Regions from separate parts of the Rothia nasimurium genome, predicted to be linked through region 3. Evidence: riboswitches for the same ligand, from Rfam matches in the RefSeq annotation. Region 3 holds a riboswitch; each other region holds the start of a gene.
The links. A riboswitch is a leader RNA that binds a small molecule or an ion and turns the genes downstream of it on or off. The one in region 3 is predicted to bind S-adenosylmethionine.
Positions count from the first base shown of each region.

Region 1: it holds a riboswitch for S-adenosylmethionine, as region 3 does, so the genes downstream of both, ACFP6B_RS00680 (methylenetetrahydrofolate reductase) here and ACFP6B_RS05185 (O-acetylhomoserine aminocarboxypropyltransferase/cysteine synthase family protein) in region 3, are expected to answer to the same signal.
Region 2: it holds a riboswitch for S-adenosylmethionine, as region 3 does, so the genes downstream of both, ACFP6B_RS00495 (ABC transporter ATP-binding protein) here and ACFP6B_RS05185 (O-acetylhomoserine aminocarboxypropyltransferase/cysteine synthase family protein) in region 3, are expected to answer to the same signal.
Region 4: it holds a riboswitch for S-adenosylmethionine, as region 3 does, so the genes downstream of both, ACFP6B_RS01645 (nuclease PIN) here and ACFP6B_RS05185 (O-acetylhomoserine aminocarboxypropyltransferase/cysteine synthase family protein) in region 3, are expected to answer to the same signal.

Region 1 is NZ_JBHSTW010000001.1:149,844-157,685, reverse strand. Features, by position in the region: gene ACFP6B_RS00690 (MDR family MFS transporter) at 1-1,069, shown strand, start outside; gene metE (5-methyltetrahydropteroyltriglutamate--homocysteine S-methyltransferase) at 1,164-3,494, opposite strand; gene ACFP6B_RS00680 (methylenetetrahydrofolate reductase) at 3,532-4,443, opposite strand; SAM riboswitch class I at 4,548-4,637, opposite strand; gene ACFP6B_RS00675 (aldo/keto reductase) at 4,751-5,737, shown strand; gene ACFP6B_RS00670 (arsenate-mycothiol transferase ArsC) at 5,828-6,253, opposite strand; gene ACFP6B_RS00665 (Ltp family lipoprotein) at 6,356-7,381, opposite strand; gene ACFP6B_RS00660 (adenylosuccinate synthase) at 7,687-7,842, shown strand, end outside.
Region 2 is NZ_JBHSTW010000001.1:105,947-113,788, reverse strand. Features, by position in the region: gene ACFP6B_RS00505 (ABC transporter permease) at 128-985, opposite strand; gene ACFP6B_RS00500 (aliphatic sulfonate ABC transporter substrate-binding protein) at 988-2,028, opposite strand; gene ACFP6B_RS00495 (ABC transporter ATP-binding protein) at 2,037-2,843, opposite strand; SAM riboswitch class I at 2,848-2,941, opposite strand; SAM riboswitch class IV at 3,143-3,243, shown strand; gene ACFP6B_RS00490 (LLM class flavin-dependent oxidoreductase) at 3,352-4,818, shown strand; gene ACFP6B_RS00485 (hypothetical protein) at 4,951-5,682, opposite strand; gene cls (cardiolipin synthase) at 5,866-7,365, opposite strand; gene ACFP6B_RS00475 (TetR/AcrR family transcriptional regulator) at 7,507-7,842, shown strand, end outside.
Region 3 is NZ_JBHSTW010000011.1:106,005-113,846, reverse strand. Features, by position in the region: gene ACFP6B_RS05200 (hypothetical protein) at 163-1,059, opposite strand; gene ACFP6B_RS05195 (hypothetical protein) at 1,061-2,101, opposite strand; gene ACFP6B_RS05190 (S9 family peptidase) at 2,110-4,293, opposite strand; SAM riboswitch class IV at 4,432-4,549, shown strand; gene ACFP6B_RS05185 (O-acetylhomoserine aminocarboxypropyltransferase/cysteine synthase family protein) at 4,671-6,017, shown strand; gene metX (homoserine O-acetyltransferase MetX) at 6,032-7,258, shown strand; gene ACFP6B_RS05175 (alpha/beta hydrolase) at 7,290-7,842, shown strand, end outside.
Region 4 is NZ_JBHSTW010000003.1:66,724-74,565, forward strand. Features, by position in the region: gene ACFP6B_RS01635 (MFS transporter) at 1-1,213, opposite strand, end outside; gene ACFP6B_RS01640 (DEAD/DEAH box helicase) at 1,216-4,905, opposite strand; SAM riboswitch class IV at 5,056-5,183, shown strand; gene ACFP6B_RS01645 (nuclease PIN) at 5,219-5,434, shown strand; gene ACFP6B_RS01650 (PIN domain-containing protein) at 5,431-5,862, shown strand; gene ACFP6B_RS01655 (SDR family NAD(P)-dependent oxidoreductase) at 5,989-6,762, opposite strand; gene ACFP6B_RS01660 (cell division protein PerM) at 6,875-7,842, shown strand, end outside.

The DNA of each region.
Region 1 (7,842 bases), on a different contig from region 3:
CACCATGATGCGCCTGGTTGCCCCCAGCAAAATCGGTCAGGCGATGGGCCTTATCGGTATGGTCATTTCGGCGGCGCCGGCTGCTGGCCCCACCGTCTCAGGTCTTATTCTGAACGCCGCTAGCTGGCGCTGGCTCTTCTGGCTGATCCTGCCTATCGGCATCATCGCCTTGGCGATTGGTCTGCGCCTGGCCCCGGCCGAGAAGCCCGAGGGTAGCTCGCAGAAGCTCGATGTCTTCTCTATCGTCCTCTCAACCCTGGGCTTTGGCGGCCTGGTGCTGGGCCTATCGTCTATGGGCGGCGATTCCTCCCACGGCGGTGCCCACCTGCCGGTTAACCCCTGGGTTATCGTGGCTGTCTCGGTTGCCCTGCTGGCCGTATTCGTGCGTCGTCAGATTCAGCTGCAAGATCGCGGCCCCTTCATGGACCTGCGCATCTTCCGTGCCCGCCCCTTCACCCTGACCGTCATCATGACCTCCCTGGGTATCGGCGTCATGCTGGGCACCGCAATTATGATTCCTCTCTACGCCGCAAACGTCCTGGGCATGAGCGCCCTGCAAACCGGCCTGATGCTGCTGCCCGGTGGCGTGCTCATGGCGGTGCTGAGCCCCGTCGTCGGCCGCCTGTCGGACCGCTTCGGCGCCCGCACCCTGGTCATCCCCGGTGCCCTGCTCTTTAGCGCCTCTATCTGGCTAATGAGCACCTTCAACACCCAGACTCCCGTCTGGTACCTGGTGGCCACCTACATGCTCATGACCTTCGCCCTACCGCTGATTAACACCCCCATGATGTCCCTGGGGCTGGGCTCTCTTGATCACGAACTACACGCTTTCGGTTCCTCGGCCATGACCACCTTCCAGCAGGTATCCGGTGCCGCAGCAACCGCCCTCTTTGTGGCCCTGCTGGGTATCGGGTCGGCTGCCCACGGCGGTACCGGCGTAGAGGCCTACATGGCCGGTGTGCACCTGGCCTTCCTGGTAGCAGCCTTCATGTCGCTGGGCTCTATCGTGGTGGCCCTGCTTCTGCCTGCCGGCAAGCAGGCTGCCGGAAGCGCCCCCATGGCCCACTAGGGTCGCATCTGCGCTTCACGGGTGCAAGGACGCCGCCACCCACCCTCCTGCCAGACGGCAGGGAGGGCGGGGGCGGCGTCCTTTTTGCTTACCCCTAGACCGCTACGGTGAGGCTGGCTCGTACAGCCTCGGTAGCGGCAACCAGAGACTCGATGGAAGCCTTGGTCTCCTTGTAGGCGCGGGTCTTCAGGCCGCAGTCGGGGTTAACCCAGAGCTGACGGGCGGGGATATGCTCCAGGGCAGTAGCCAGTAGCTTCTCGACTTCGTCGACCTGGGGCACACGCAGGGAGTGGATGTCCCACACGCCGGGGCCGATGCCGCGGTCGAAGCTCTCGGGTACGTCGGCCAGTAGCTCCAGGCGGGAGCGGGCTGCCTCAATCGAGGTGACATCGGCGTTCAGGGCATCGATGGCCCCAAAAATCTCGTTGAACTCCGAGTAGCACAGGTGGGTGTGAATCTGGGTGGAGTCGGCAACCTGCGAGGTCGCCAGTCGGAAGGCACCGACCGACCAGTCGAGGTAGGCAGCCTGATCCTCGGCACGCAGGGGGAGCAGCTCGCGCAGGGCGGGCTCATCCACCTGAATGATGCGGGTGCCTGCGGCCTCAAGGTCAGCAATCTCATCGGCTAGGGCCAGCGCAACCTGGGTTGCGGTCGCCGCCAGAGGCTGGTCATCGCGCACAAACGACCAGGCCAGAATCGTCACCGGGCCGGTGAGCATACCCTTGACCGGCTTATCGGTCTGCTGCTGCGCGAAGCTAATCCACGGCACCGTAAAGGCCTCACCGCGAGTACCCGCACCGCTACGCTTCACATCGCCCCACAGAATTGAGGGGCGGGTACAGCGCGACCCGTAGGACTGCACCCAGCCGTGCTCGGTCGGCGCAAACCCGTCGAAGTTCTCCGCAAAATACTGCACCATGTCGTTACGCTCAGCTTCACCGTGCACCAGCACATCCAGCCCCAGACGCTCCTGGAAGTCAATCACACAGCGAATCTCCTCCCGCAGATGAGCATCGAGCTCTTCCCTGGTCAGCGCACCCTTGCGGTAGTCCGCCCGCAGGGAACGAATATGACCGGTCTGCGGGAAAGACCCGATGGTGGTAGTCGGCAGCAGGGGCAGGTTCAGATCCTCCTGGGCCTGCTGACGCACCTGAGCGGACGCGCGCTCGTAGTTCTCGGGGGTAATGGAGAGGGTACGCTCGCGGATGCAGGGGTCGTTGACTCCGCTGGACTGGGCACGCGCTGCGAGCGCTGCCTTGGCCTGCTCAACCTCGGAGGCGATAGCCTCGGGCCCCTCAGCGAGCCCCCGAGCGAGCAGGGCAACTTCGCTGACCTTCTGGTGGGCAAAGGCCAGCCAGCTGGTGAGCTTCTGGTCGAGCCCGGTTTCCAGGTCAAGGTCGTAGGGCACGTGCTGCAGGGAGGTCGAGGTCGAGACGGACGCCGCTCCCACCGCCTGCAGGGTGTGGAGGGAGGCCGCCAGGTCGTTACGCCAGATATTGCGGCCGTTTACCACACCTGCCACCAGCAGGGGAGCCGAATCGCCGCCGAAGAGGCGGGTGAGGGCGTCCTGATCATAGCCGGTAGATACCAGGTCAAGGTGCAGGGCCTCTACGCCCGAAGTGGCCAGGGGTTCTAACAGACCGGCCAGGTTGCCGTAGGGGCTAGTGACCAGCAGGGAGGGGCGGTCAGAGAGCTGGGTGAGCTCCCCGTAGGTCTTCTCAATGAGCTGCGCCAGCTCGGCTTCACTCACAGCCTGGTCGGCACCCAGGGCGGGCTCGTTGAACTGAACCCAGTGCACACCGCGGCCGGCCAGGTGGGCGAGCAGATCCCGGTAGAGGGGCAGCAGGTCTGCTAGACGGTCGAGGGGTGCGAAGTCGGCGGGGGCGCCGTCCTCGGCTTTTGCCAGGAGCAGGTAGGTGAGGGGCCCGGTGATGCTGGGGCGGGCGGACGTCCCCGCCGCCTCAGCGGCTGCCAGCAGGTCGTCGAGAGCTTCAGTGTTGAGGGTAAAGCCGGTGATCGGGCCGATTTCTGGTACCAGGTAGTGGTAGTTGGTGTCGAACCACTTGGTCAGCTCCAGCGGGGGCAGGTGCTCGGTGCCGCGGGCTAGGGCGAAGTAGCCGTCCAGGTCGATCAGGCCGCGGTCATCGCGTACCGACTCGAAGCGGGTGGGCAGGGCGGTGAAGAGGCGGGTGGTATCGAGTACCTGGTCGTAGAAGGAGAAGTCCGCGGGAATAGCGTAGTCGTCGGTCAGGCCGCGCTCGGTGAGGGTGCGGTAGGCGTCCTGCTGAATCTTCTGGGCGGTCTGTTTCAGCTCGTTCTGGTCGGACTTACCCGCCCAGTAGGCTTCAACAGCGCGCTTGAGTTCGCGGCGGGCGCCGATACGGGGGTAGCCGGTGATGGTTGCGGTGGGGAAAACGGTGGTCATGGTGGTGTCTTTCTATAAGGTCTTTGGGCCGATATTTTTAGGCGTAGGTCAGTTCGGCCAGGGGGTTTTCAAAGCGGGTGCTGTAGCGGGGCAGGTCAACCCGCTCGAGAACATCCAGCACCGCTGCGTGTTCATTGAAGGTGTAGAAGTGGATGCCGGGGGCACCGGCGTCGAGGGATTCTTGGAGCAGGCGGACGCCGAACTCCACCCCGATACGGTGCCTTTGGGCGTCCCCGCTCGCGGTTTCCAGGTTGTAGGCCAGCTGCTGGGGTACGGGCAGGCCCGCTAGTGAGCAGAGGGTGGTGAGCCTGCGCAGGCTGGTCACCGGCATGATGCCCGGAATCAGGGGCAGGGTCACCCCCGCGGTTCGGGCCCGCTGCACCAGGGATTCGTAGCGGGTCGCCTCAAAGAAAACCTGGGTAATAGCGAAGTCAGCCCCCGCCCGCTCCTTGGAGAGCAGAATTTCAATATCCTGCAGTTCCGAGCTGGATTCCGGGTGCCGGGAGGGGTAGGCAGCCACCCCCACCGCTACGCGTCCTGCCGCTAGGTGGGCAAAATCCTGGGTCTCCACCCGGCGGATGAGGTCAACCAGGGACCGGGCAAAGGGGATGTCGGGAGCCTGCGTGCTGCCCGGCGGCAGGTCACCGCGCAGGGCTAAAAACCCGCGGACGCCGATCGCCAGAATGCGGCGAACAGCAGCTTCCAGCTCCTCGGCGGTGTGCCCTACACAGGTGAGGTGGGCCAGGGGAGTGAGCCGGGTTTCATGAACCAGATGGTCTAGTAGGGCCAGGGTTTTCTGCTTACGAGCCCGGTCACCGGAATAGGTCACCGACACATAGTCGGGGTTAGTGGGTGCCAGCTGGTCGATGGTCGTCAGCAGACTCTCGCAACTGGCAGAACTTCGCGGTGGGAAGAGTTCGTAGGAGAGCGCCGGTATATGGGTACTCATGGTTTCCTTACAGGTCGTTGGGTAGACCCGAAAGAATGCGGTGGCCGCTCCCACTGGTGGCGGGAGGGCGCCACACAGTGCGGTGGGTGGACCGCTGGTGATGCACTCTATCGGTCCTAGCAGGAGCACCTTTCCCGTCAGGGTGGTTGCTGCGACGTCATCGAGCTAGGTCTCTCGGTCGCTCTGGATAGATTTGATGGTTCTACACTAAAAGCGCAGGTGGGGCGCTGGCAAGAAACCGCCGCTCTGTGTAGCTTTTTGACTCTGTGTCGGGTGTGTTGAGACACATGACAGTAATATGACGGGTATGAGCATTGAATACCGTCAACTGGGAAAAAGCGGCCTCACCGTTTCAAATGTAGGCCTGGGGTGCAATAACCTGGGCCGCGCCAAAACCGCCACCGAAACGCAAGCTGGAACCAACGCCGTCCTCACCGCTGCCGTTGAAGCCGGCATTACCCTTTTCGATGTCGCCGATATCTACGGGGCTGAACCGGGTATTTCTGAAACCATGTTTGGGCGGGCCCTGCGCGAGACCGGAATCGACCGCGATGAGATTGTGATTGTCTCCAAGTTCGGCATGGATATGGGCGGGGCTAACGGCACCGACCACGGGGTGCGCGGCTCCCGCCGGTACATTATGCGGGCGGTTGAGGCGTCCCTGAGTCGCCTGGGCACCGACTACATCGACCTCTACTTCCACCACACCCCCGACCCCGCCACCCCCATCGAAGAAACCCTCTCAGCCCTGGGCACCCTGATTGAGCAGGGCAAGGTGCGCTACATCGGGTCGTCCAACCACACCGGCTGGCAGATCGCCCATGCTGAGCACCTGGGCCGGGCCCTGGGGCACCGCTACATTGCGGCTGAGAACCACTACAACCTGCTTGACCGCCGCGCTGAGCTTGAGGTGCTGCCCGCCGCCCGCGAGTTCGGGTTGGGTGTACTGCCCTACTTCCCCCTGGCTAACGGGCTACTGACGGGTAAGTATTCGCGCTCTTTTGCTCCTGCCGACGGGCGCCTGACCCGCATCAAGCCCGACATCTTGGACGGCGCTAACTGGGACCAGCTTGAAGCCTTCTCAGCTTTCGCCGCTGAGCGCGGCCTGACCGAAGTACAGGTCGCCTTCTCATGGCTGGCCCAGCAGGAGCCGGTTTCCTCTGTAATCGCCGGGGCCACCACCGAAGACCAGGTGCGCGCTAACGCGGCGGCTATCGTCCGCCGGTTCGACGCGGACGAGCTCGCCCTGCTCGACGAGATTTTCCCGGCACCGCCGAAGGTGGCGCTCTTCTAACCCACCCCATACAGCAAACGACGCTCCTTCCCTCTTTCCCGCAGCACTCCGGTGCGTGGAAAGAAAGATGGGGCGCCGTTGTATGCCTAACTAGGGGGTGAGCTCAGCCAGCAGGGCACGGACGCGGGCGTCGATATCGTCCCGAATCAGGTTCATGCGCTCAGCCCCCTCAACTCCATCGTGGGAGGGCTCAACGGTATTCCAGCGTTCGGTCTTAGCCAGGACCTCCTCGTCCGTCGTTTCAAGCTGTGCCGCCCCACCCAGAATGACGATACGGTCAGCAGCAGCCAGGTCGTCGGCGCTGGCAAACTTGGGCGTACCCTTGCTCATATCCGCACCGATTTCAGCGAGCGAAGCGGCAGATTCAGCGTTGACCGCGCTGCCCACCGCAGCCTTGGTGCCTGCGGACGTCGCCCGCACGCGTCCTTGCGCATGGAGGTTCATCAGGGCCTCAGCCATCTGAGACTTGCCCTTATTGGACTGGCAGATAAAAAGAACGTGGGGGATAGAAGTCATAGCTCCATCATAGGGTTCATCAAGAACTTCTACCTACACAAAAGCCCGCACTGACCCTATCTCAGCGAAGGGGGCAGGGCGGGCTTTGATATTTTTCTAGTTTTAGAGATTGTCGATGGCGTACTGGGCCTGTTCGGGGGTGAACTGGCTACCGTACTCACTGGTCAGCTGATCGAAGAGGCGGGCGTCGCTCATCTCAGAGATTTCCAGGTAGCTACGAGCGGCATCGAGAGCTTCCTGGTTCCAGTCTGCATTGACATTGTCAACCGCGTACTGTGCCTGTTCAGGGGTGAACTGGCTACCGTACTCGCTGGTCAGCTGATCGTAGAGACCTGCGTAAGAGAAATCAGAAAATTCGATGTAGTCTTCAGCGGCTTCAAGAGCTTCAGCGTTCCAATCAACATCGCTCAGGTTATCCATAGCGTACTGGGCTGCTTCAGGTGAATACTGGCCGCCGTACTCGCTGGTCAGCTGATCGTAGAGGCCAGTGTAGGAGAAACTGCTGAACTCTAGATAGTCACGGGCTTCGGCAAGAGCGCTCGTGTAATCGCGGGGGATATCCCCGGCAGCAGAGGCGGTCTGCTGGGAGGCTTCGGCAGATGGTGCGTTAGAAGTAGCAGGGGCAGAGGCAGTGACGGCCGGAGCAGCAGAACTTACCGGAGCAGATGCGGTTGCTGACGGGCTAGCTACCGCTGACTCAAGCTCCTGCAGGCTCTGCTGGAGCTCGGGGTCGTTAGCAATAGTATTGAGGGCAAAGAAAAACAGGACGATACCTGAAATCACTGACCCGATAACCGAGAGCACAATGGCGATAATCGAGGTGACTTTTTCCTTGTTCTTCTGAAAAAGTCCAACAATACCGGTCACAAAAGCCGCAAACAGCAAGAGCCAGCCAAGGACGGCAACGGCGGGAATGCAGCCCAAGATAAAGCCGAGAACGCCCAGGCCCAGAGCCACCAGGCCAACCACATTCTTAGGCTTTTTGCCGTTAGGTTGCTGAGGTGCGGCGTAGGGGTCCTGATAGGGGTACTGGCCCGGTGCGGCATAAGCCCCGGCAGACGATGCTGGTACTCCGGGCTGATCGGGCTGAGAAGACGGAGTGTTAGGTGTGTATGGGTTTTCGCTCATACCTACCAGTTTAAAGACATTCTGAGTAAGCTCTGACTACAAGTCATATTATTTCTTAGTGCTTTATTGGTGCCCTCTACCTAAGTCCTTCCAGCACACCTGTACATCTTCTAAAGTACCGTCCGGCGTCCGCCCACCCTCTACCGCTAGTAGCGCAAAACCTGGAACACCTGCCCAAACACAAACCACCCTTGCTATCCTTAAGAATGGTGTGCCCTGCGTCCGCGCCGTCTGCACAGGCCGCGCAGCCCCACCCCACCGCCGTGAAACCCGGCAGGTGACCACCCTATTCAGGAGTAAGACTTATGCCAGCAATTGTGATTGTAGGCGCCCAGTGGGGCGACGAAGGTAAGGGCAAAGCAACCGACCTGCTCGGCGGCCGCGTCGACTACGTCGTCAAGCCCAACGGCGGTAACAACGCAGGCCACACCGTCGTTGTCAACGGCCAGAAGTTTGAGCTC
Region 2 (7,842 bases), on a different contig from region 3:
CACCAGTGCTGTAGGTAGCCAAAAGCTTCATCTGCGCGTTCAAAGAACATGCAGATGAAGCTTTCGGTTACATTTACGGATGGTCGCGCCCTCGCCCTCAACCTGGCGCGCCCTCCCACCCCTTCTTCTAGTTGCTGGGGAACCGGGCCTTGACCCACCGTTCGAACACACCCAGCAGGGCATCGGTGATTTTACCCAGGATAGCGAGTAGCACGATGGCCAGGAGCAGACGGTCGGTGCGGCCGTTGTTCTGGGAGTCGGTGAGCAGGAAGCCCAGCCCCATCGAAGCACCGAGCAGTTCGGCGGCGACCAGGAAGAGCCATGCCTGCGCCAGGGCCAGCCTCAGACCTGACACCACAGCGGGTAGAACGGCAGGCAGCTGCACGGTGGTAAAGAGGTTGATGCCGCGGACGCCGAAGGTGCGGGCCGCCTCAACCAGCTTGGGGTCCACGTGGGCTAGGGCCGCCGAGACGGTGGTGTAGACGGGGAAGAAGGCGCCGATAGCGATGAGGGTGACCTTGGAGTTTTCACCAATGCCGATCCAGAGCAGCAGCAGCGGCACCCAGGCCAGCGACGGCACAGCGCGCAGGGCGCCGATGGTGGGGGCAGCGAGCACCTGGGCCCAGCGGGAGAGCCCTACCCAGGCTCCGAGCGCCAGCCCGAGGATAGCCCCGATGCTGAAGCCCAGAACCACGCGCTGGGTTGAGATAGCAACGTGCAGGCCGAGCTGTCCGCGTCCTGCTAAATCAAGGGCAGCGGCAACCACCTTCGAAGGGGCAGGGAGCTGCACCGCGCTAAAGACTCCGGCGGTGCTCAGGTACTGCCAGAGCGCCAGCAGAACCAGGGGAAGCAGGGCGCCGAGCCAGGGTGCCCAGCGGCGGGTGAGCAGGGGGCGGCGGGGTACCTTCGCGGACGCCGGTGTTTCGGTGCGCGCCAGACGGCGGCGGGTTGCCGGTTGGGTGGTGAGATCAGAGGTAACTGACATGACTACTCAGCCACCAGGGTTGAGATGCGGGCGGGGTCTGCCTTCTGGGCAAAGGTTTCGTTGACGATGCTGCCCAGGGCAGTGTCTACTTCGTCTTGTGAGGCAACGTCGCCGGATTCAACCAGGTAGGGGCCGACCTTCTCCAGCACGGCGAGCTGCTTGTCGCCGGGTACGTTATCGATATCGAGGTAGGTGCGGTCCCAGACGACCTGGGCGGTTTCAAGCTCAATTCCGGAGCCATCCGCCAGGATCTGCACGGCCTCTTCTTCGTTGGCGAGTGCCCAGTCGCGGGCGTATTCGTAGACGTCAACGATGGTCTGGGCGGCTTCGGGGTCGCTCTCGATGAAGTCCTCGGTGGCGTTCAAGAAGCCGTAGGTGTTGAAGTCGACGTTGCGGTAGAAGAGGGTGTTGCCGTCCTCAATTTCGGCGCTGGCCATGATGGGGTCAAGGCCGCTCCAGGCGTCTACGGTGCCCTGGTTGAGGGCGGTGCGGCCGTCGGCGTGCTGCAGCTGCTCGATGGTGACCTCATCGGGTGACACACCTGCTTCTTCAAGAGCTTGGAGCAGGAAGAAGTAGGGGTCGGTGCCCTTGGTGACGGCTACCTTTTTACCGGCCAGGTCTTTCACCGATGAGATACCGGTATCGGTGCGGGTCACCAGAGCTGACCACTCGGGCTGGGAGTAGAGGTCAATCACCTGAATGGGGGAGCCGTTGGAGCGAGCCAGCAGGGCAGCTGAGCCCGCGGTGGAACCCACGTCAATCGCACCGGAGCGCAGGGCCTCATTAGCCTTGTTTGAACCGGCTGACTGTACCCACTCGACGTCCTTACCCTGCTCTTGTAGGGCGGTCTCAAGCCAGCCCTTTTCCTTGATAATCAGGGAGAGCGGGTTATAGGTGGCGTAGTCGATGGTGACGGTGGTATCGCCCGCAGCGGCAGAAGTATCGGCGGTAGAAGCGTTTTCCCCTGCCAGGCACCCGGTCAGTAGTAGGGTGCCGGTTGCGAGCAGGGCAGAAGTGGTGGTGAGACGAGAAATGAGTGACATGTGTGTTCCTAGTGTTCTTCAACGCCGAGTTCGGCCAAAAGTTCTTTACGCAGGGACGATAGCGCCGGGTTGCCGCGGTCGCGCGGGCGGTGATCGGGCACCTCAACGATGCGGGCAATCGTCGCGGGTGCGGCGGGGTCCGGCTTACCCAGCACAATCACCCGGTCTGAGAGGTAGAGGGCTTCTTCCACATCGTGGGTGACCAGCAGGACGGTGGCCGGGTCGTGGGCATGAATATCGAGCAGCAGATCCTGCATGTTGATGCGGGTGAGGGCATCAAGGGCGCCGAAGGGCTCATCGAGCAGAAGGACGCCGGGGTTCCGCGCCAGCGCCCGGGCCAGGGAGGCGCGCTGAGCCATGCCACCGGAAATCTCACGGGGGCGGTGCTGGGCGTAGTCTGCCAGCCCCACGACGTCCAGAAGGCGGGCAACCTGCTCGCGGGCAACGTCCTTGGGGGTACCCTTGGGCAGACCCAGCGCCACGTTCTTCTCAACGGTGCGCCAGGGCAGCAGACGCGGCTCCTGGAAACCAATAGCCACACGGGAATCGAGACCCCGTACCGGGCTGCCGTCAATCGTGACGGTACCGGCGGTCGCTGTCCCCAGGCCTGCAGCAGCCCGTAAGAGGGTCGACTTGCCGCAGCCCGAGGAACCAATAATCGAAATAATCTCACCGGGGTAGGCGGTAAACGACACGTTTTCAAGGACGGTGCGGGTCTCCCCGCGCTCGCCGATAAAGGTCTTGCCAACGGCATTGAAGTCGATTTCGCAGGCGGTGAGGGTGGTGGGGGTGCGTTCTAGCGTGGGTGCGCTCATGCTTTCTCCATCGTCTCTTGGCGTTAGCACCGACCCCTGGTGTAGAGAGGTTGCTGCGACGTCGTTGAGCCAAGTCTCTCGGTCGCTCTGGATGGTTAACGCTTTCAACGCTAGGGGCGTTTGTTGGAACCGGGCAAGAGTATGACGCGGTATTTCGGCCGGTTACGAGTGTGACGCTGTGGGTAAAACTGACCGAAACTCGCCGGCGTCCGTAACAGAGCTCAACACGCGCCACAATGTGAAACGTAGCCTCAGATGCTTGCACCTGGGCGTGCTGGGCGGGCTACACTAAATCTCAAGATCAAGAGTCCCAACGTCAAGCTCTGGCTAGTTGGGCGGCAACCCTCTCCCGTAGCGGGGTGCCCCAGATGAGGATCAGGCAGTAATGCAAGTACGGCGCACCCAGGCGCCACCTTCGCGAAGGCTCGGTGCCTTTTACTTTGGGTAAGGACGCCGGTGGCAGCACGGGCGCGGAGGGCCAAGCACCACCTGTGAAAGGGCCCGGTTCATGACCGAGAAGAAGCGCATCGTCGTCAACGCCTTCGATATGACTACCACCAGCCACCAGAGCTTTGGCCTGTGGCGTCACCCCCGTAACCGGGCGGATGAGTACAACACTATTAAGTACTGGACCGACCTGGCTAAGGTCTGCGAGAAGGGTCTGTTCGATGCTGTCTTTATCGCTGACGTGGTGGGTGTCTACGATGTCTACAAGGATTCAGTAGCTCCCGTGCTGAAGGATGGCGCCCAGGTTCCTGTGGGTGACCCCTTCCTGCAGATTTCTGCTATGGCCGCTGTCACCGAGCACCTGGGCTTTGGCGTGACCGCCGCTGTGACCTACAACCAGCCCTACACTCTGGCCCGCTCTTACTCCACCCTGGATCACCTGACCGGTGGTCGCGTGGGCTTCAATGTGGTGACCTCCTACCTTCAGTCTGCTGCTGAGAACCAGGGTCTGCCCGGTCAGATTGAGCACGATGAGCGGTACGAGATTGCCGAAGAGTTCCTCGACGTCTGCTACAAGCTGTGGGAAGGTTCGTGGGAGGACGGCTCTGTGCCCCGCGACCGTGAAAACGGCATCTTTGCTGACCCTTCTAAGGTGCACCCCATCCTGCATAAGGGCAAGTACTTCCAGGTTCCCGGTATCGCCCTGACTGAGCCTTCACCCCAGCGCACCCCCGTGATTTTCCAGGCCGGTGCTTCGTCTCGCGGCCAGGCTTTCTCGGGCCAGCACGCCGAGGCTATCTTCATCACCGCCCTGCGCCCCCACCTGACCAAGGTACTGACCGAGCGTATCCGTTCTGAGGCTGAAAAGGCCGGTCGCAAGCGCGATGACGTCAAGATCCTGGCCATGCTCTCAGTTGTTGTGGACGAGACCGACGAGAAGGCTCAGGCCAAGTACGCTGAGTACCTCAAGTACCAGAACGTTGAGGCGTCCCAGGGCATCATCGGCGGCTGGAGCGGTCTTGACCTGGACCAGTTCGATGAGGACGAGGCCCTCAAGTACGTTGAGACCGAGTCGATTCAGTCCTTCCTGACCCCCTTCACCCTGCAGGATAAGGAGAAGGAGTGGACCCGCAAGGACATCGCCGAGCACTGCGCCACCGGCGGCATGGGTGCGGTTTTGGTGGGTTCCCCCCAGACTGTTGCCGATGAGCTGGAGAAGTGGATTGACGAGGGCGGCCTGGACGGCATCAACCTGGCTTACCACGTTTCCCCTGGCTCCTTTGAGGACTTCGTTGAGTTCGTTGTTCCCGAGCTGCAGAAGCGCGGCCGCTACCGCACCGCCTATGAGGGTTCCACCCTGCGCGAGAGCCTCTTCGGTGAGGGTAACAAGTACGTGGACGAGCGTCACCCGGCTGCCAAGTACCGCGGTGCCTACGCGGGTAAGCCCTCCGCTGCCGACACCCCGGCCCGTGACTTCCTCAAGCTGGCGATTGAGAACGCTGAGAAGGCTGAGGACGCAGGCCACTAGGTCTTAGGGCTGTAAGGACGCTGCCCCGCACCTTCCTGCCAACGGGCAGGGGAGTGCAGGGCGGCGTCCTTACATGGGGGCATTCTGGCTATTCTTTTCTGAGAAGTTCGAAGCTCGGCAAGATATCTTTATCTACTTATTCGCATCGTCGATGGAACGGTTAAAGGTATCAAGGAAGCTATCCGCATCGATTTTCCAAGCTCCCTCCTCATAGGTGAAGCTAGTACCGTCAAACAACGCTACGAGAGCACCTTCAGCAGCAGCCGTGACGCTTTCAGGAACCGACGTGCTTGTGGATGCCTCTGTTTCAGTTAGAAAAGAATCTGTGCTGGTCGTTGCGGTCCGTTCACCAAATTCAACTTTATTGAGGTCAACCGTGATGGATTCAATGATTGCAGTGTCCAGGCCAGAGAACATTGACCCAACAAAAGTATTCATAAGACTGAGAGCAACATCTTCTCCCTCAGTCAGACCAGATCGTTCGAAGAGGTCATAGGTAGGGTCAATTCCGCGACTGTACTCTAGTAACTTCTGGCGATCATCGGCGCTCAACGTATCGATAGCTTTACCGAGGTCTTTGAGATTTTCAGCGTCTTCGCCGCCCTCAGCTTTGTCGATGATGGCTTGAATATCATCTGGCATATTATGCAAAGAGCCAGCTTCTCTTGCCTTCATGAAGTAGTTCTTGATAGCAGGTTCCAGCTGGCGCTTCTGTTCTTCAGTGAGGTTAATGGCAGCCCCTACTGATTCCACAGAAGACGACGTTGAGTCAGAGGCCTCCTGCGCGGCTCCGCAACCCGCAAAGGCCATTGAACCTATCAAAAAAGCAGAAGCCAGAGTGGTTTTCGAGTAGTAGGGTGTCATGGGCATCTCTCCTTACTCGTTCATTTGTGCGTTTAATAAGTATACCTAGCTTCTGGATAAATGTAACCCGTACTACATTTTTAGTAGATAAATATTAAGGCAAGGACGCCGCCCCGCACCTTCCTGCCAACGGGCAGGGGAGTGCGGGGCGGCGTCCTTATCTTCTTTATGCCGTGCCGACGGTTAGAGCAGGGCGCTCCACAGGCGGCAGAGGTTCTCGGCAACCTTCTGGTGGTTGGGGCGGTTGACCCACTCGTCGTAGCGCAGGCGCTTGCAGCGGGAGATGTAGTCCCGGGCTACGCCTTCGAGTTCCTGCACCATAGCCTTGCCCACGATAAAAGTGGAGACCTCAAAGTTGAGGGCGAAGGAGCGGGGGTCCATGTTGGAGGAGCCGATGAAGGTGATTTCGTCGTCCACAATCATGAACTTGGAGTGCAGAACGGTGGGGCCGGGGTACTGCTGAATGTTCACACCCGAGCGGAGCAGCTGCTCGTAGTAGGAGCGCTGCCCCATAATCGGCAGGAACTGGTCGCCCTTCTCGCAGACGATCAGGGTCACGTCGATACCCGAGAGTGCCATGTTGGTCAGAGCCTGCAGCAGGGTCTCTTCGGGCACGAAGTAGGGGGAGCAGATGATGATGCGTTCTTCTGCGTTGTAAATCAGGTGGTTGATCAGGCGCAGGTTGTTTTCGGTTTCGAAACCGGGGCCAGAAGGCACGATTTGGGCGAGCGGACGCTGGCCCTCCTGCCCTGCCTCGTCATGGGCTTCGATGTCGGCGTCGATTTCATCGAGCAGAAGCTCCTTGGTCTCGGCGTACCAGTCGGAGACAAAGACCGCGTTGAGCTCGTGTACTACGGGGCCGGTGCAGAAGAAGGAGAGGTCCTTCCACTCCAGGCCCTTCTTGATGTTGCCCTTGAGATTGTAGGTGTGGTCGATGGCGTTCTGAGAACCTGAGAAGGCTATTTCCCCGTCAATCACTACGATCTTGCGGTGGTTGCGCAGGTCAGGGCGCTGCCACTGGCCCTTCCAGGGTTTGAGGGGGAGCATCAGTCGCCAGGGTACACCGGCATCGTTGAGCTTGCGCTGAAGTTCCCGCCAGCGGGGGTATTTGCGGGAGCCGATATGGTCAATCAGCACATGCACAGCCACCCCGCGCTGGTGGGCGCGCACCAGGGCGTCCCAGAGGGGCTCGGTGGTGCTATCGAGGGCGGTGATGTAGAACTCGAAGTGAACGTACTTCTTAGCCTGGTCGATCTTTTTGGCGATTTCCTGCAGGGCTGCGTTGTTGTCGTGGCGCAGCTCGAAGTCGTTGCCGCCAATCAGGGGCAGAGCGCCGAGCTTGTAGTTGAGGTTAGCTGCCACCCGCGCAGGCTCAGAGAGCTCCGGGTCGCCCAGCACGGCGTCGTCCCCCTCGATGGAGTCTTTAATAATCTGGTTCATGCTGCGCTGGCGGCTGCGGCGGTGCCGGGGCACCAGGTTTGAACCAAAAATTAAGAAAGCAAACAGGCCCACGAAGGGAATAAAGAAAATCGCCATCAGCCAGCCCAGCGCAACCACGGGTTTGCGGTTGTAGGGCAGCCAGAAAATGACGGTGATGCGGATCAAGATATCGATAACGACCAGGGTTACCGAGAGCCAGTCCGGCAGGTTAGGGATGTTGAGAAAAGGCAGGCTGAAGTTCACATTTTTCAGTCTAGCGGGGTCTTGCCCCGGGCGAACGGGTCTTCTCACATAAACAGATGATTTAGGGGGTGGCCTTCTTCTACCTTGTAGGGGAACTTCCACTAGGCCCCGCGACCTGCACTTCTGCAATAGACTGGTGGTGTGAAGAAACCCGAGAAGTCCGTGCGCCAGCAGCGCCGGGAGCGAACCCACACCGCGATTCACGAGGCCGCACTCAAGCTTGTGCTTGAGAAGGGCCTCAAAGCCACCACTACCGACGAAATCGCTGAAGCTGCCGGGGTCAGCCCCCGCACCCTCTTCAACTATTTCGCCAGTAAAGAGGACGCTGTGCTCGGCCTGCGCGCCCCCGTCATTACCGATGACATTCTGCAGCGCGATGCTGCCCGCCAGGACCTCTATATTTTTGAGCGCGTCGCCCACCTGATGCTCGACATCATGGTCGCATCGGTCGACAGCCCCACCTACCCGCAGGTGCGC
Region 3 (7,842 bases):
TTCAGAAGCTCTGAGTCTCGAACACCGGTTAGATCATCGAGTGTAAGGAAAGATGGTTACCACATCCACCAAACCTTACACCTTTAGGTTATGTTCTCCCACGTCTCGCTTATATCGCAGTTTTATTGTGCGGCAAAAATTTTTGGGTGAAAACAAAGGGCCTTAGGTAGCGGGGGCCCAGTTGAGGGCAAGAGTGGTGTCTTTGAGGCTGGGGTAGAAGTGGGAGAGGTAGTCGGTGACGGTTTCAGCACAGCTGGTGGTGATAGGGGAGTTCCCGGCAGAGGCCTGCTCGGTGAAGCTCACAGCTAGGGGGCTGCCTGCTGTGGTGAGTTTGATGGCTGCGGAGTAGCTGCGGTGGGTGAAGGGTAAAAGGAGCTGGTAGCTGCCGTCCGCCTGGGGGTGGGCGGTGCCGCGGACGCTGAAACGCAGCATAAAGGTTTGTAGGGGCGGGATGAAGCTGGTGGGGGTGAAGACCCAGTCCTGGTCTTCACTCACGCGCGATACCGAAAAATGGCGGTTGGTGCAGATGAGCTCTTGCCCCTGGGGCAGGGCAAAGACGAAGGCTGAGCAGCCTGATTCGAGGCTGAGCAGGGTGTAGGTGGCGTTGAGGGTAAAGTCACCGGGAGCAGCCGGGTCAAGCTGAATGTCGAGGTAGCAGCTTGAGGTGAGCACCTGGGGGTTGGTGCGGAGGAACTGGACGGTTTCTGAGTCGTCGAAACCTTGAGTGGCTGCCTTGTGGAGGGCTTTTTGGGTGCGTTCGTCGAAGCCGAAGGTTTCGCTGAATAGGTCGATGGTTTCGCTGCTGATGTGCTCGCCGGTAATAGCGCGGCGCACCCGGTCTTTGTACTTGTGGGGCGGGATTTCTAGGCCGTAGACGGTGTGCTGGTGGGCGCTGATGGCGCGGGCGATAGCCCTGATAGAGAAGGGGTTGGCTTCGCCCAGTTTTTCGTGGTGGATGTAGCGTTCCCAGGTGTCGCGCACATAGGGTTCCAAGAGCTCTGAGCGGAGTAGGGCGCTGACCAGCTGGGTGGTTGAGTCTGAGTGGGGTGTAGTAGACATGCTATGAGGTGGGGTCGGCGGGGGTGAGGCGGGAGAGCCATGCGGGGTCATCCCCGTGGTAGTGGCGGATGGCACCCTCGTAGTCGGCGTCCCAGAAGTAGGCGAAAACGGTGTCTTCGGCGATGGGGAAGCTCATGGAGTAGCGCTGCTGGGAGGGGAGCTCAACGACTTCTAGCAGGCTTTCGTCCTTCATGGTGTGGGACCAAATTTTTTGAACCATATTCGAGGGCTCCGCATCGAAAGTGAGCGCTAGGGAGACGTTGAACCGTGCCGGGGTGAAGGGGCCCAGCGAGGCGTAGTTGCATTTTTCTTGTTCCAGTAGCATGGGGTCGATGTTAAGGTCGATACGGTAGCGAATCTGGTGTACCTGGCCGTAGCGGACGGGGGCAGGCGGCTTGATAGCGAGCTGCCACATGGTGTTTTCCGGGTGGTGGATGTGGGCGCGTTCGTGCTCGTTCATGGAGACCAGGTCGCCGCCCTCGATGAGGGTGACGGTGGAGTCGGTGGATTCGAACCGGGGGGAGATGAGGGTGAGTTCGTCGATTTCGGAGCGGATAATCTCGGTGACGACGAAGTGCCGCATGAACCCGAATCGGTCGATGTGGCCGTCCATCAGGGTGGAGAGGGAGGTGTAGTTGCGGGTGTCGATGGTGCGTTCGGCGCTGGTGAGGGTCTCTGCCCGCTGGGCGAGCTTGCGGCTGAGGCTGTGGGCTGAGAGGGCCCGCTGCAGTTCTCTGGCTTCGGCCGAGGTGAACTCGAAGGCCGTGATGAACATGTGGGCGGTGGCGCCCGAAATCGCTTCGCCGTTCAGGGCGCGCGAGACCCGGTCTTTGATGGTGGCCGGGTCGATGTCCTGGTCCAGGTAGTCAGAAAGCTCGTAGGCGATGAAGGTAGCTACGGCTCGTTGGTTGATGGAGTTACCCCGGCGTCTTTGCACGTGTCGCATCCACTTTTCCCGGTAGGGAGGCTTATTCAGCAGGGAGAGCAGGATTTCGTGGGGGACGCGCGGGGTCAGGTCAACTAGATCAGCGGACGGGGGCATGGGCGGGTTTACTCCGTGACGCTAGTGGCACCCAGGTGGGTGAGCAGGAAGGAGTAGTCCCAGGCGATTTCGCGCCAGGCGGTGTAGCGGCCTGAGCCGCCGCCGTGGCCGCCGTCCATCTCAATTTTGAGCAGGGGAGTGGGGGAGGTCGGGTCGATGGTTTCGCGTAGGGCTGCTACCCACTTGGCCGGTTCGACGTAGAAGACGCGGGTGTCGTTGAGGGAGGTAACAGCTGCGATGGCCGGGTACTTGACGGGGCGGATGTTTTCGTAGGGGGTGTAGGACTTCATGTAGTCGTAGACCTCCTTGTCGGTGATGGGGTTGCCCCATTCTTCCCATTCCAGGGCTGAGAGCGGTAGGTTGGGGTCGAGAATGGTGGTGAGGGCGTCCACAAAGGGTACCTGGGTCAGACAGGCCGCGTATTTTTCGGGGGCCATGTTGACGACGGCGCCCATGAGCAGGCCGCCGGCTGATCCACCCATGATGCCGATACGGGCAGCGTCCACCCAGGCCTGGGAAGCCAGGAAGTCGGTGGCGTCGATGAAGTCGGTGAAGGTGTTTTTCTTGGCTAGCTTCTTGCCCTCGGTGTACCAGGCACGGCCCATTTCGCCGCCACCGCGGATATGGGCAACGACGAAGATGACGCCGCGGTCCAGCACGCTGAGGCGGGCAGTAGAGAAATAGGGGTCCATGGAGGACTCATAGGACCCGTAGCCGTACTGAATCACGGGGTTTTCCCGCGACTTATCGAGGTCGGCGCGGTGCATGACGGAGAGCGGAATCATGGCCCCGTCCGCTGCCGGTGCCCACATGCGGTAGGCGGTGTAGTTCTCTGGCTCGTAGCCGATGACGGGGGTGCGGCGGCGCAGCACGAGGTCGTCGGTATCGGGGAAGTAGTCGTAGACGCTGCTGGGGGTGAGGTAGGAGGTGTAGTTCAGGCGGATGACCGGGGACATGATGTTCACACCGGAGAAGGCTGACGTGTAGAGCTCTTCGGTGAAGCCACCGGGCTCGTAGAGGCCAATGCCCTGGGGGTGGGCAGAAGCTGCCTGCTCGGCGACAGCGGCGCGGGGGGCCACGAATACCTTAACGGTGGTGTTCTCGCGGGCCATGAGCACAAGATGGTTGCGGGAGAACTTGAAACCCTCTAGGCGGACGTCCGCGCGGTGGGGCACCAGGGGAATCCAGCTGGCCTTGAAGTCGGCAAAGGGTACGTACTCTTCCCGCAGGGGTGCCAGCACGATTTCGCCGTTGGGAGCCTCGTGGTTATGGCCGATGACCAGGTAGCCGGTGCCCTCCACGTCGATGACGTCGGTGGAGTACTCGATGCCGGCGTCCCGCTTCATAATGAGGGTGGGCTCTAGCTGGCCCAGCTCGTGGATGTTAATAATGCGGGTCTCTGAATACTCGGAGTTTGAAGAGGTAATGACCACGTGGGTGCGGGAGGACGACATGCCGGCCCCCAGCCAGAGCCCGTTGTCGTCCTCGCGGTAGAGGGCGAAATCTTCAGACGCACTGGTGCCGATAGCGTGGGCGCGCACCTCATAGGGGCGCCAGGACTCGTCAGCTACCGAGTAGATCAGGTGCTTAGCGCCGGAGGCAAAGAAGGCGCCAGCGAAGACGTCCTCAATCTTTTCCTCCAGAATCTCGCCGGTGTCGAGGTTCTTGAAGTACTGGGTGTAGCGCTCATCGCCCGAGTCATCAACACCGAAGGTCAGCAGGGAGCCGTCGCGGGTGACCTGGAAGGAACCCAGGGAGAAAAAGGCCATGTCGCGGGCAAACTCGTTGCAGTCCAGCACGACCTGCTCGCCGTCAAGCGGCTCACCGGGGCGGACGACCGGCGGCTGGTAGCGCTCTTCAACGCTGCCCTCTGTAAGGGCGGGGACGCGGCACATGACCGGGTACTGTTCACCGGCAACCGTGCGGTTAAAGTACCACCAGGCCCCGCGGCGCGAGGGCACCGACATATCGGTGAGCTGGGTGCGCCCCTTAATCTCTTCAAAAATAGCGTCCCGCAGGGGCTGCTGGTCTTCTGTGACCGCCTCGGTAAAGGCGTTCTCAGCGCGTAGATGCTCTAGAACCTCGGCGCTTTCCTTATCGCGCAACCACTCATAGTGATCAACAAAAGTATCACCGTGATGGGTGCGCTCAACGGGTACACGCTTGGCAAGAGGAGGAGTCAGAGACATCATCAGCCCTTTCGTAAAAACTCGCTTCCCACCATTCTAAATGACGCTCACAGAACGTAACGTACGCAATACAAGGACACATGCTGAAACTTTAGAGCTCTTTCTTGACGCTCCCCGGGTGAGCCAGCCAGACTAGAGACAGGTCAAGAGAACCAGCGCTAAGCCCCAGCTAGCTGGTCGGCAACCCTCCACTCGCGGTGGGGTGCCCTGGGTGATGACCGGGCGTACCCACCGAGAACCAGGTACGCAAGCGCGGGACCGATGTGCCTCTATCTTCTGTGAGGGCATCAGATTCTTTTCCTCCTTACCCAGGCGGAAGATACGGCATGCGGCCCGTTTCAACTGAACACTGAAACAACGACCTCCCTAGGAGTAACCGCATGACCACCGAGAACACCGTTCCCACCCCCTCCAACCCCGCCGGCTGGAAGTTCGAAACCCAGCAGATTCACGCAGGCCAGGAACCCGACGCAGCAACCGGCGCCCGTGCCCTACCCATCTACCAGACCACGTCCTTTGTTTTCAAGGACTCCGCCCAGGCAGCAGGCCGCTTCGCCCTCTCAGAGCTGGGCCCCATCTACTCCCGCATCAACAACCCCACCCAGGAAGCCGTTGAAAACCGTATCGCTGCCCTCGAAGGAGGCGTCGGTGCCCTGCTGCTGGCCAGCGGCCAGGCAGCGTCCACCTTCGCAATCCTGAACATTGCCGGGGCCGGGGACCACATCGTTGCCTCCCCCTCCCTTTACGGCGGCAGCTTCAACCTGCTCAAGTACACCCTCAAGAACCTCGGCATCGAAACCACCTTCGTTGACGATCCTGCTGATCCCGAGTCCTGGCGAGCAGCAGCCCGCGAGAACACCAAGGCCTTCTACGCAGAAACCCTGCCCAACCCCCGCGGCGACGTCCTCGACATCGAAGCTATCTCGGGTGTAGCCCACGAGGTTGGTGTACCCCTCATCGTCGATAACACCATTGCCACCCCCTACCTGCTCAACCCCATCAAGCACGGTGCTGACGTGGTCATCCACTCCGCCACCAAATACCTGGGTGGCCACGGCACCTCGGTCGGCGGCGTCATCGTAGACTCCGGTAACTTCGACTACGGCGCCTACCCCGACAAGTACCCCCTCTTCAACCAGCCCGACGAAAGCTACCACGGCCTGGTCTACGCCCGCGACCTCGGTGCGGACGGTGCCTTCGGAGTCAACCTCTCCTACATCCTCAAAGCCCGCGTCTCCCTACTGCGCGACCTGGGCTCCTCCATCTCACCGACCAACGCCTTCAACATCGCCATCGGCCTTGAGACCCTCTCCCTGCGCGTAGAACGCCACGTAGAGAACGCCCTCAAAGTCGCCCAGTTCCTCAAAGACCACCCCCAGGTCGAATCGGTTACCTACTCCGGCCTGCCCGATTCCCCCTACTACGAACTGGCTCAAAAGTACCTGCCCAAGGGTGCTGGCGCCGTCCTCGGCTTCACCCTCAAGGACGCCGACGCCGAAACCGCCCAGAAATTCGTGGACTCCCTCTCCCTCCACTCCCTGCTGGTCAACATCGGTGACGTGCGCTCGCTGGCCGTACACCCGGCGTCCACTACTCACAGCCAGTCCACCACCGAAGAGCTTGAAGCCATCGGCATCAACCCCGCCTTCATCCGCCTCTCGGTAGGTATCGAACACATCGACGACATCCTCGCCGACCTCGAACTCGGCTTCACCGCCATCCGCTAAGGAAAGGTAGCCCAATGACGACCGCCCGCCCCGCTGAGACCACCCCCACCCGCACCGATGGCGTCCTCACCTACGCCAAAGTCGGCGATCTGACCCTCGAATCAGGGGCAGTACTGCCCGACGTCACCATCGGATACGAAACCTGGGGAACCCTCAACGAGGCGGGCGACAACGCCGTTTTGATCCTGCACGCCCTGACCGGTGACACCCACGTCTCGGCAGGGCGCGTAGGGGCGGACGCCAGCGAGCAAGACCGAGAGGCCGCCGAAGCCGCCGGGTGGTGGCCTACCGCCGTCGGCCCCGGCCGCGTCATCGATACCGACAAATACTTCGTCATCTCACCCAACATGCTCGGCGGCTGCTACGGCACCACCGGCCCAGCCTCACCCGCCCCGGCCAGTATCGACCCCGAACAAAAACCCTGGGGCTCCCGCTTCCCCCTCGTTACCATCCGCGACGGCGTCCGCGCCGAAAAACGCCTGCTCGACCAGCTCGGCGTTACCTCCCTCCACCACGTCATCGGCGGTTCCCTCGGCGGTGCCCGCGCCGCCGAATGGGCCGTCACCTACCCCGAGCTCGTCCGCTCCTGCGCCGTCATCGCCTCCGGCCCCGCCGCCACCGCCGAACAAATCGCCTGGGGCCACATGCAAAATCTGGCGATCCGCCAAGACCCCGCCTTCGCCGGCGGCGACTACTACCCAGGCCCCGGCCCCGTCACCGGCCTGGCCCTGGCCCGCCGCATCGCCCACACTACCTACCGCTCCGCCGCCGAACTCCACTTCCGCTTCGGCCGCGACGCCCAAGACGGCCACAACGTCCTGCACCCCCTCACCGCAGAACGCGGCCGCTACCAGGTCGAAAACTACCTCGACCACCACGGCACCAAACTCACCAACCGCTTCGACGCAGGCTCCTACCTCGCTATCAACGAAGCCCTACTCTCCCACGACCTCGGCCGCGACCGCGGCGGCCTCGAAAAAGCCCTCGCCCGCACCACCTGCAACTGGACCATCGCCTACGTCGACTCCGACCGCCTCTTCTTCCCCTCCGACTCCCACATCCTGGCAGCCTCCCTGCCCAACCCCGTAGAGCCAGCCGTCATCCACTCACCCTGCGGCCACGACGGCTTCCTCATCGAACACGAACAGCTCGAAAGAATCCTCGCCACCAGCATCGAAACCCAGGACGCCGCCGACGAAGCAAAATTGAGGGGGCGCAAGCACCTGTGGGCAGTGGCCTAAGGCTAGCTCTGCCGGTGGTAAGTTGGGGGTTATGAACCAGTACACTGTTGAATATTCAAAGGCAGAACCCTTTCGCCGGGGTACCCACCTGGTTGTCCTTCTGCACGGCTACGGCTCCCATGAACGCGACCTGCTGGGGCTCACCCCCTATCTGCCCAGCGAAAAGGTGACCTACGCGTCCGTCCGCGCGCCCCAGCCTGTCGGCTACCCGCTGCCGGCCGACGCCGACTCCGCCTACGTCGAGGGACCCGCCATGGGCTACCAGTGGTGGCCCCTCAACCAGCAACTAGAAACCGTCGGTTTTACCGCTATCGAACTGGCTGTCGACTATCTGCTGGGCTGGCTCGAACCCATCGCCGCCGACTACAGCAGCGTGACCCTGCTGGGCTTCTCCCAGGGCATGGCCCTTGCCACCTCGGTAGCCCGCGCCCGCCCCGACCTCATCAAGGCCGTGGTGGGGCTCTCCGGCTACGCCGTGGCCGGGGGAGAGCATTACTTCAAGGACGCCCAGCTAGCGGGCGAGCCCCTACCCCTCTTCTGGGGCCGCGACGAAGCCGACCCCATCATCACCGCCGACAAAATCG
Region 4 (7,842 bases), on a different contig from region 3:
CCAGGGTTCCGCCGATGACCGCAGCTAAGGGGGAGCCCACCAGCTCGGCGGCACCACCCACAAAGGCCATGCCCAGGTTGGGGCCGCCCGCAACCGTGATGATGAAGAGCCCCTGTAAGCGTCCGCGCAGGGCGTCGGGGGTGGCTACCTGAATAATGGTGGAACGGTAGACCGACCCCAGGGCGTCTGCCCAGCCCATGAAAGCCAGCGCCGCAAAAGCCAGGCTGAGCGGCAGTAGGTTTTCGGTGATGGAGGCGCTGGGCACCCGCCCCTCATAAGCCCAGGCGATGAGCCCGAAGGCGATAAAGCCCAGCCCCCACCCGGTGTAGCTGAGGGTGAGGAAGCGCCCCTGGCGGCGGACGTCCTTAAGGAAGCCCGAGAAAGACACCCCGATCAAGGCACCCACGGGGCCGGCAGCTAGCAGCAGGCCGGCCCCGGCTTCACCGCCGCCGAAGGTCAGGGCCGCCAGGGCCGGGATGAGCGGGCGGGCCTGGGCGAAGAACATGCCGAGTAGGTCCACCACAAAGGTCATACCCACGACCGTGTTGCGGCGGACGAACCCCAGCCCCTCGCGGATTGAGGTCAGGACGGACGGACGCGCCGCCCCGCTCTGCTCCGGGAGCATGGCTGGGAGCCGGTAAAGGGCCCAGATGCCAACGGTCATCGCGAAAACGTTGATGGAGTAGGTGAGTTGGTAGCCGACGGAGGCTACGAGCAGGCCGCCGATGAGGGGCCCGGCGCTCATGCCCAGGGTGCCTACCGACATCATGAGGGTGTTGGCTGCCGGGAGTAGGCGGGGTTTGATGAGGCGGGGGATAATGGCCCCGCGGGCTGACTGGTTGATGGGCTGGAGCAGGGATTCTGCGGCGATGAGGGCGTAGAGTACCGCCACACTGTGGATGTTGAGCCAGGCGTGTAGAGCGATGAGTACGGTGACGCCCCACATGCCGAGGGTTGCTGTGAGGGCGACCTTGCGCCGGTCGTAGCGGTCGGCGATCACACCACCGTAGAGTCCGCCGATGACCAGGGGCACCACCGATACTAGACCCACCAGGCCCACGGCTCCGGCGGAGCCTGTGAGCGCGTAAATTTCGAGGGCGATTGCCACGCTGGTGATGGCAAAGCCGATGGTTGAGAAGAGCCCGCCGAGCCAGATGCGTCTGAAGTCGGGGGAGTAGGTGAGCGGGGTGAAGTCCATGAGAATTTTGCCCACGGTTAATCTCCTGTCTTCTCTGAGGCGGCACCCTGACCGGCGTCCGGTTCTGGGGCAGCCAGCAGGTCGCGTATCTGGGCGGCGGTGAGCTGGGAGGCAAAGAAGGCCCCCTCATCGACCACCGCGTCGAAGAGGGCCGCCTTGGATTCTTTGAGTTCCATGACCTTCTCTTCGATAGTGCCCGCTGAGACCAGTCGGTAGACCATGACGTTCTTGGTCTGCCCGATGCGGTGCACACGGTCAACGGCCTGCTGTTCGGCAGCCGGGTTCCACCAGGGGTCCATGATGAAGCAGTAGTCGGCGCTGGTCAGGTTCAGACCGAAGCCGCCTGCCTTGAGGGAGATCAGGAAGACGGGGACGGTGCCCGACTCGAACTCTTCGAGTAGCTCCCCGCGGTTGCGGGTGGAGCCGTCCAGGTAGAGGAAGGGGATGCCCATGTCAGAGAGCCTGCCCGCGACCTTTTTGAGGTAGCCGGTGAACTGGCTGAAAATCAGGGCCCGGTGGCCGTCGTGGATAATTTCGGGCAGGTTCTGCTCCAGGTAGTCCAGCTTGGACGACTCCACCCCGGCGTAACGCTCGGCGTCAATCAGGGTGGCATCCAGCGCCAGGCGGCGCAGGGTTGTGAGGGACTGGAAGATGGTGAAGCGGTTCTTGTCGATGTCTTCCAGTAGGCCCAGGATCTTCTGGCGCTCGCGCTGCAGGTGGGTGTCGTAGGCCCGGCGGTGGGCCGGGGCCAGGGGCACATCGATACGCATATCGGTCTTCTCGGGTAGGTCGGCGGCCACCAGTTCTTTGGTGCGGCGCTTCATGAGCGGACGGATGCGGCGGCGCAGTCTGCCCAGGGCCTTGGTTTCTTCACCGGATTCGATGGGGGTGGCGTAGACGTCCTTGAAAGCGCGGGCGGAGGGGAAGAGGCCGGGGGCGGCGATGGAGAACATGGACCACAGTTCCATGAGGTTGTTCTCCATGGGGGTGCCGGTCACCGCAATCTTGACGCGGGCGGGCAGGTCGCGGGCGGCCTGGTGGGCCTTGGTCTTAGCGTTTTTGACGAACTGGGCTTCATCGAGCACCAGCCCCTCGAAGGGCTGCTGGCTGCCCAGGTCAAAGTAGTGTTCTTCGTCGATGCGGAAGAGGGCGTAGCTGGTTACCACCACGTCGGCCGAGGCGACGGTATCGGCCAGGCGCCGCTTAGATTTCCGTACCGACTCTTCAACGCCGACCACCCGTAAGGAGGGGGCAAATCGTTTGATTTCCCGCACCCAGTTGGGCACCACCGAGGTGGGGGCGACCACCAGGAAGGGGGCGGACGCGTCCGCCCCGGCTTCCGCCCCACCCAGCTGCCCGGCGGCGTCCTGCCTCTTCTCCTGGGCGTGCAGGAAGAGGGCGATGGTTTGCAGGGTCTTGCCCAGGCCCATGTCGTCGGCCAGCACGCCGCCTAAGCCGTGCTCCCAGAGGAAGGCTAGCCACTGGTAGCCCTCCACCTGGTAGGGGCGCAGGGTGGCCTGTAGGCCGGTGGGCACCTCGGCGGGGGAGTGGTCATCGAGGTTGAGTAGGGCTGAAACCTGCTCGTCCCAGGCGGCTACGGTCTGGGTTTCGGCGGCGAGCTCTTCGAGTTCCTCCCACAGGCCTACCTGGTGGCGGTTGATTTCGAGCGGCCCGGTTTTATCGGTGAGCTGGGCGGCTTCGCGCAACAGCTCTTGTAATTTCATGAATTCGGGCCGGTCAAGGGCAAAGTATTGGCCATTGCCCAGGAGCAGGTGGGTTTGGCCCTTGGCCAGGGCAGCAACGACCTCTGAGAAGGCCACATGCCAGTCCCCGACCTTGATAGCGACACCCAGCCCGAACCAGTCGCGGCGGCGGGTGTCGTCCACAGTGACGATGATTTCGGGGGCTTCGTCAAGCTCACGGAACTCAGGTTTTGGGCCCTTGATATCGACCCGCACACCCTCAATCTGCTCGTAGTCGGGCACATAGGTTTCGAGCAGGGTGCGGGTGCCCCAGTTCTCGGTGTAGTGGCGGGTGAAGGGCACGCCGGGGCGAATCTTTTTGACCTCTTTGAGCACCCGGTACTCGTGGGCGGTATCGCGCACATCGGCCCGGTCTTCGCCGGGGTAGCCCAGGGCATCGAGCCTGAGAAAGTCGCTGTCGTCGCCGGTGGGATTGACCGGGTACTCCCAATGCCAGGCGGTGTGGGCGGTGAAGGGCGGGCCCGGCTCGTCAAAGGCAATGCTCAGCACCAGGGTGGGCATACGGACGGCAGGCAGCTCAAGATCTTCGCTGCTCGTTGAGATGGGCAGTGCCCGGGTGAGGGCAGGGTAGTAGTCGGCGAAGAAGGCGGGGACATCGGTAGCCGGAACGGTGACCGGCTCACCGGATATCAGGGATTCGGCAACCGCATCCAGCGGCTCAGCTAGGGGAATGAGCACCAGCTCGGAGTCGGCGGTGAGCCAGGAGGGGCGGTCCGTGGGCGCTACGTCCTCAGCCTGGGCCAGAGCCGAGGGCAGGGTGGACTCCCAGCGGGCAGCGGCCGCAGCCTTCACATAGGTCTCCTGGGCCGCCCCGCCCAGGGCGATAAAGCCCTGCCGGTTATTGCCCAGCTTGTGGGTAAAACTAGCGGGCAGGATGTAGGCCCCCCAACGGAGCAGGGGAGTCAGGCGCAGGGCATCGGCGGACGACCCCCGCTCGGGTACCGGTTCAAGGGCCAGTTCAACCTGGGGAGCGCTCGCGATAGTCAGGCCGGTTTCTTTGCCGTCTAAGAGGATAGACAGGCCCACCTCGCTAGCAGATTCCAGCATCTGCCAGAGCAGGGAAGAATCCACATTCGAGATAGAAGCCCAGTCGCGGTGGGAGGAATAGATGGACTGGGAGCCCCGAATCACCGCGTAAAACTCATTGAACCAGGCCGCGTGCTCGGGGAGCAGGCCGGTTCCCGCCGACCCGGCGGCAGAACCCGAAAACTTCTCCCAGCTCAAACCGCCCTTAATCCACTTGCCGCGGGCACCCATCATCAGGGGCCGGGCTTCAAGCGATACGCGGGGCGCCCCGATGTTCTTGGTCCACCCGTACTTACCGGGCACCACCAGGCGCAAATCAAGGGCACCGGCCACCCGGTGATTGCGGCTATCGTAGCTGGGGCGGGCAGCAAGAGAATGGGCCAGGGACCGCCGCCAAGCCGGTAGGGACTGCCCAGCCCGAGCACCGGCGTCCGCCTGCTCCTCGGTACCGGCACTCGCCTGCTCGCCCCGGTGTTCCCTCAGCAGATCTGCAGCCCGCTGCAGGCCCACCGTATCGGCCATCTCCAGGATCTCCTGCACCTTCTCGTCGGCGCTCGCTGTGGTCTTCCAGGTACTTGAGGACGCCGTCATAGCCCGCTTAGCCTTGGCCGTACGGTCGATTGCGGTCAGCATCAGCGCCACCGCATGCTTGCAGTTATGGGCCACCGGGCAGGAACAGGTCGCCGAAAAAGCATAGGAGCCCGCGGTGACCTCCGCAGGGAAAGCCACCCGCGCGGTGTAGGGAGCAGAACCAGAGCCAGCCACCTGCCCCTCCAGCACCCGCGCCTGCTCGTCATAGGTGTAACGAATGACATTACCCTCCCGCATATACCGCTGCCCCCGCGTGTAGGCACCAGAGCCCACCTGCCGAATAATGGCGGGGGCTGTCACCGGGATTTCAGGGAAAGAAGTAGACACAGGCACACCTTCACAACAGAGCAAATACCTAGTCTTCTAGCGTATCGCACCGCCTTACCCACAGCGCCCACGGGCAGGTTCGTCACAGTAAGAAAAATTTCTGAGACCGGTGTTTACAGAAGCGCCAACAGCGAGTTATGCTTTTACCAGCTTCAAGAGATTCAACTGTCAAGCTCCGACTTTGGTTGAACGCCAACCCCATGTTCACGGGTGGCTCGGATGACGAAGCGGTCTGCATCGCGCATTTCGGCGCTGTTTGGTGCAGGCAAGAGCAAGTTTCGAAAGGAATGCGCACTTTACGCGCAACGACGGCATGTCAAACGCTCGACCTCACGCCCACCGTCCTCACATCACCGTTCAGAAGAACATCTCTGCTGCCTCTGTACCCGCCCGCGGCGGCTACACCGCAATGAGCATCCAGGACTACACCCGCATCTCCAACGAGCGCAGCGAATTCCTCAACTTCCTGCTGGCCCCCAACCCCAGCGGTATCCCTGCAACTGAGTACGGTGTTCTGAAAGCTGCATGAGCCAGGTAGGTCTGCTTCTCGATTCCGATGTCCTTGCCGAGATCCGCAAGGCCAACCCGCACCCGCAGGTAGTGAACTGCCTGCGCCGCCGCTCCTACCGCACCATGTACATCTCGGTGCTCAGCCTCGGTGAACTCAAGGGGCTTTACCCCTACCCAGAAACCGAACGCTGGCTCGCTGAGCTCATGGACCGCTTCGACTCTCACGTACTAGAAGTCGACGCGAAGGTATCACTGGAGTGGGCCGGACGCCACGCCGAGAAGCACCTCCACCTGGTGGGTGGGCAGCGCCCCGCCCCCCTCGCCACAGCAGCCCTTGAGGGCCTGATGGCTGCCACCGCGACCGTCCACCAGCTTGAGATTATTTCGAGCAAGGCCGAGATTTATAAGTCCTGGGGCGTCCCGGCGGTGGATCCCTGGGAAGACTAGAGCCCGTAACATAGGTTCCACAGGCTCACGCTCGCTGCCGACCCTCTCGCTGGTTCGCTGACGCTCACGAGCGATTCACGCCAGCCGCCGAGCCAGCAGCTTCGCTGTGAGCCTGCGGAACCTTATCTAGTAGTCTCGCGTCCGCGCTATCGCAGCTGCCACCAGCCGGCGGGGTAGTGCCCGTGAGGCTGTAACCGCCAGCTTGTAGGGTAAGGACGGCACACAGATCGGCTTCCCTGCCGTCACCGCAGCGATACCTTCGGCAACAACCCGTTGGGGGCTCAGCCACAAAAAGTTCGGTAGGCTGGGCTCGCCCTGGCCCATGGCGTCGTGGAACTCCGAGCGGGTTAGGCCCGGGCATAGGGCCGTCACATGGATACCCCGATGCGAATACTGTAGATGGGCCGATTCTGAGGCCACCACGAGGAAACGTTTAACTGCCGAGTAGGTGCCGCCGGGGGTAAAGGCTGCCACTGAGGCAACGTTAATAATGCGGCCCCGGCCGCGCGGCAGCATGGCAACAATCGCCGTGTGCATGAGCTGGAGCGGAACCCTGGCCAGCACGTCGACCTGGTCAAGGTGGCGTTCTACAGGTGCTGCATCAAAGCTCTTGCCGAGCCCGAAACCCGCATTGTTGACCAGTATCTCAACGGGGCACTCAACCTGCTGTAGGCGCTCAACTAGGCGGGTGACGTCCTGCTCCACCAGCAAGTCGGCAGGGATTACCTCAATGTCCACCGCGAACCTGTCGCGCAGCTGGCCTGCTAAGTCTTCTAGAGCATCGGACCGCCGGGCGGTGAGTATCAGGTTGTACCCGGCTGCTGCATACTGGTGGGCGAACTCGGCGCCGATACCTGCTGAGGCGCCGGTAATCATCACATATGAAGTTTCACTGCTCATGGCTCCCACTCTACCGCCGGGGCGAGCTGGGCCGGTTATCTTCACCGCACTCTTACCCTGTTTACCGGCGCCATCAGGCACACAACAGAGAAACATGACATGATGAAAGACGATGAATACCACCGCTCACCCCAAACGTTCCCTCCCTATGCCCCTGTGGCTGCAGGGCTCAGTTGAACTTGCCCTCGTGGCGCTGGCCTCCTACCTCACTGTCGTCCTGCTCCTGGTGGCGGTCTGGTACACCAACGGCTTCAACAGCAGCGGTACCCTAGCCGGTGCTGTCTCTGTGGCCGGGCACCTGTGGCTACTGGTTCACGGCGTGCCCCTGAACATGAATATCCCCGAGCAGGGGGTCTTCTCAGCGGTGACCGGAACCATGAGCCTGGTACCCCTGGGCCTCACTCTGATCCCCCTAGCCCTCTGCTACCGCTCCGGCCGCCGCCTGGCCCGCGCCAGCTACGAGGGCCAGTTCTGGCAGCCCCTGGCCGGTGGTCTTCTCGCCTACGCCGTAGTGGGCGCCGGGGTGAGCCTGCTGTCCACTAACGACTTCTTCTCCACCTCACCCGCTCTCGCGGCCCTGGTACCCCTCTGGGTAGCGGCCCTGGGTATCCTCCTGGGTGGGTATGCCGAATCGCGCTCACTGGCCGCCATGATCGGTGTGAACGCGGCCGACTGGGTCAAGAAGTTCAGCCAGTATTCCCGCTGGGCAGGCTCCTATGTCTGGGCCCTGCTGAGGGCATCCCTGGTGAGCGTGCTGGCCTTTGTCGCCGGTGGTGCCCTACTACTTGCCGTCACCCTTTTCTGGCACTGGGACGACGTCGTCTCCCTTTATCAGACCCTGCACGCTGGTGCCGTCGGCGGCCTAGCCCTAACCCTGCTGCAGCTGGGTCTGCTCGTGAACCTGGTGGTCTACTCCATGGCGTGGAGCTCCGGCGCAGGCTTTGCCCTGGGCACCGGAACCTCCGTTGATCTGACCGGCACCAACGTGGGGGTCATGCCCTCCCTGCCGGTGCTGGGGGCGCTGCCGCACGCGTCCGAACCCTGGGGATACCTGGCCCTAGCTGTTCCCCTGGTCGCCGG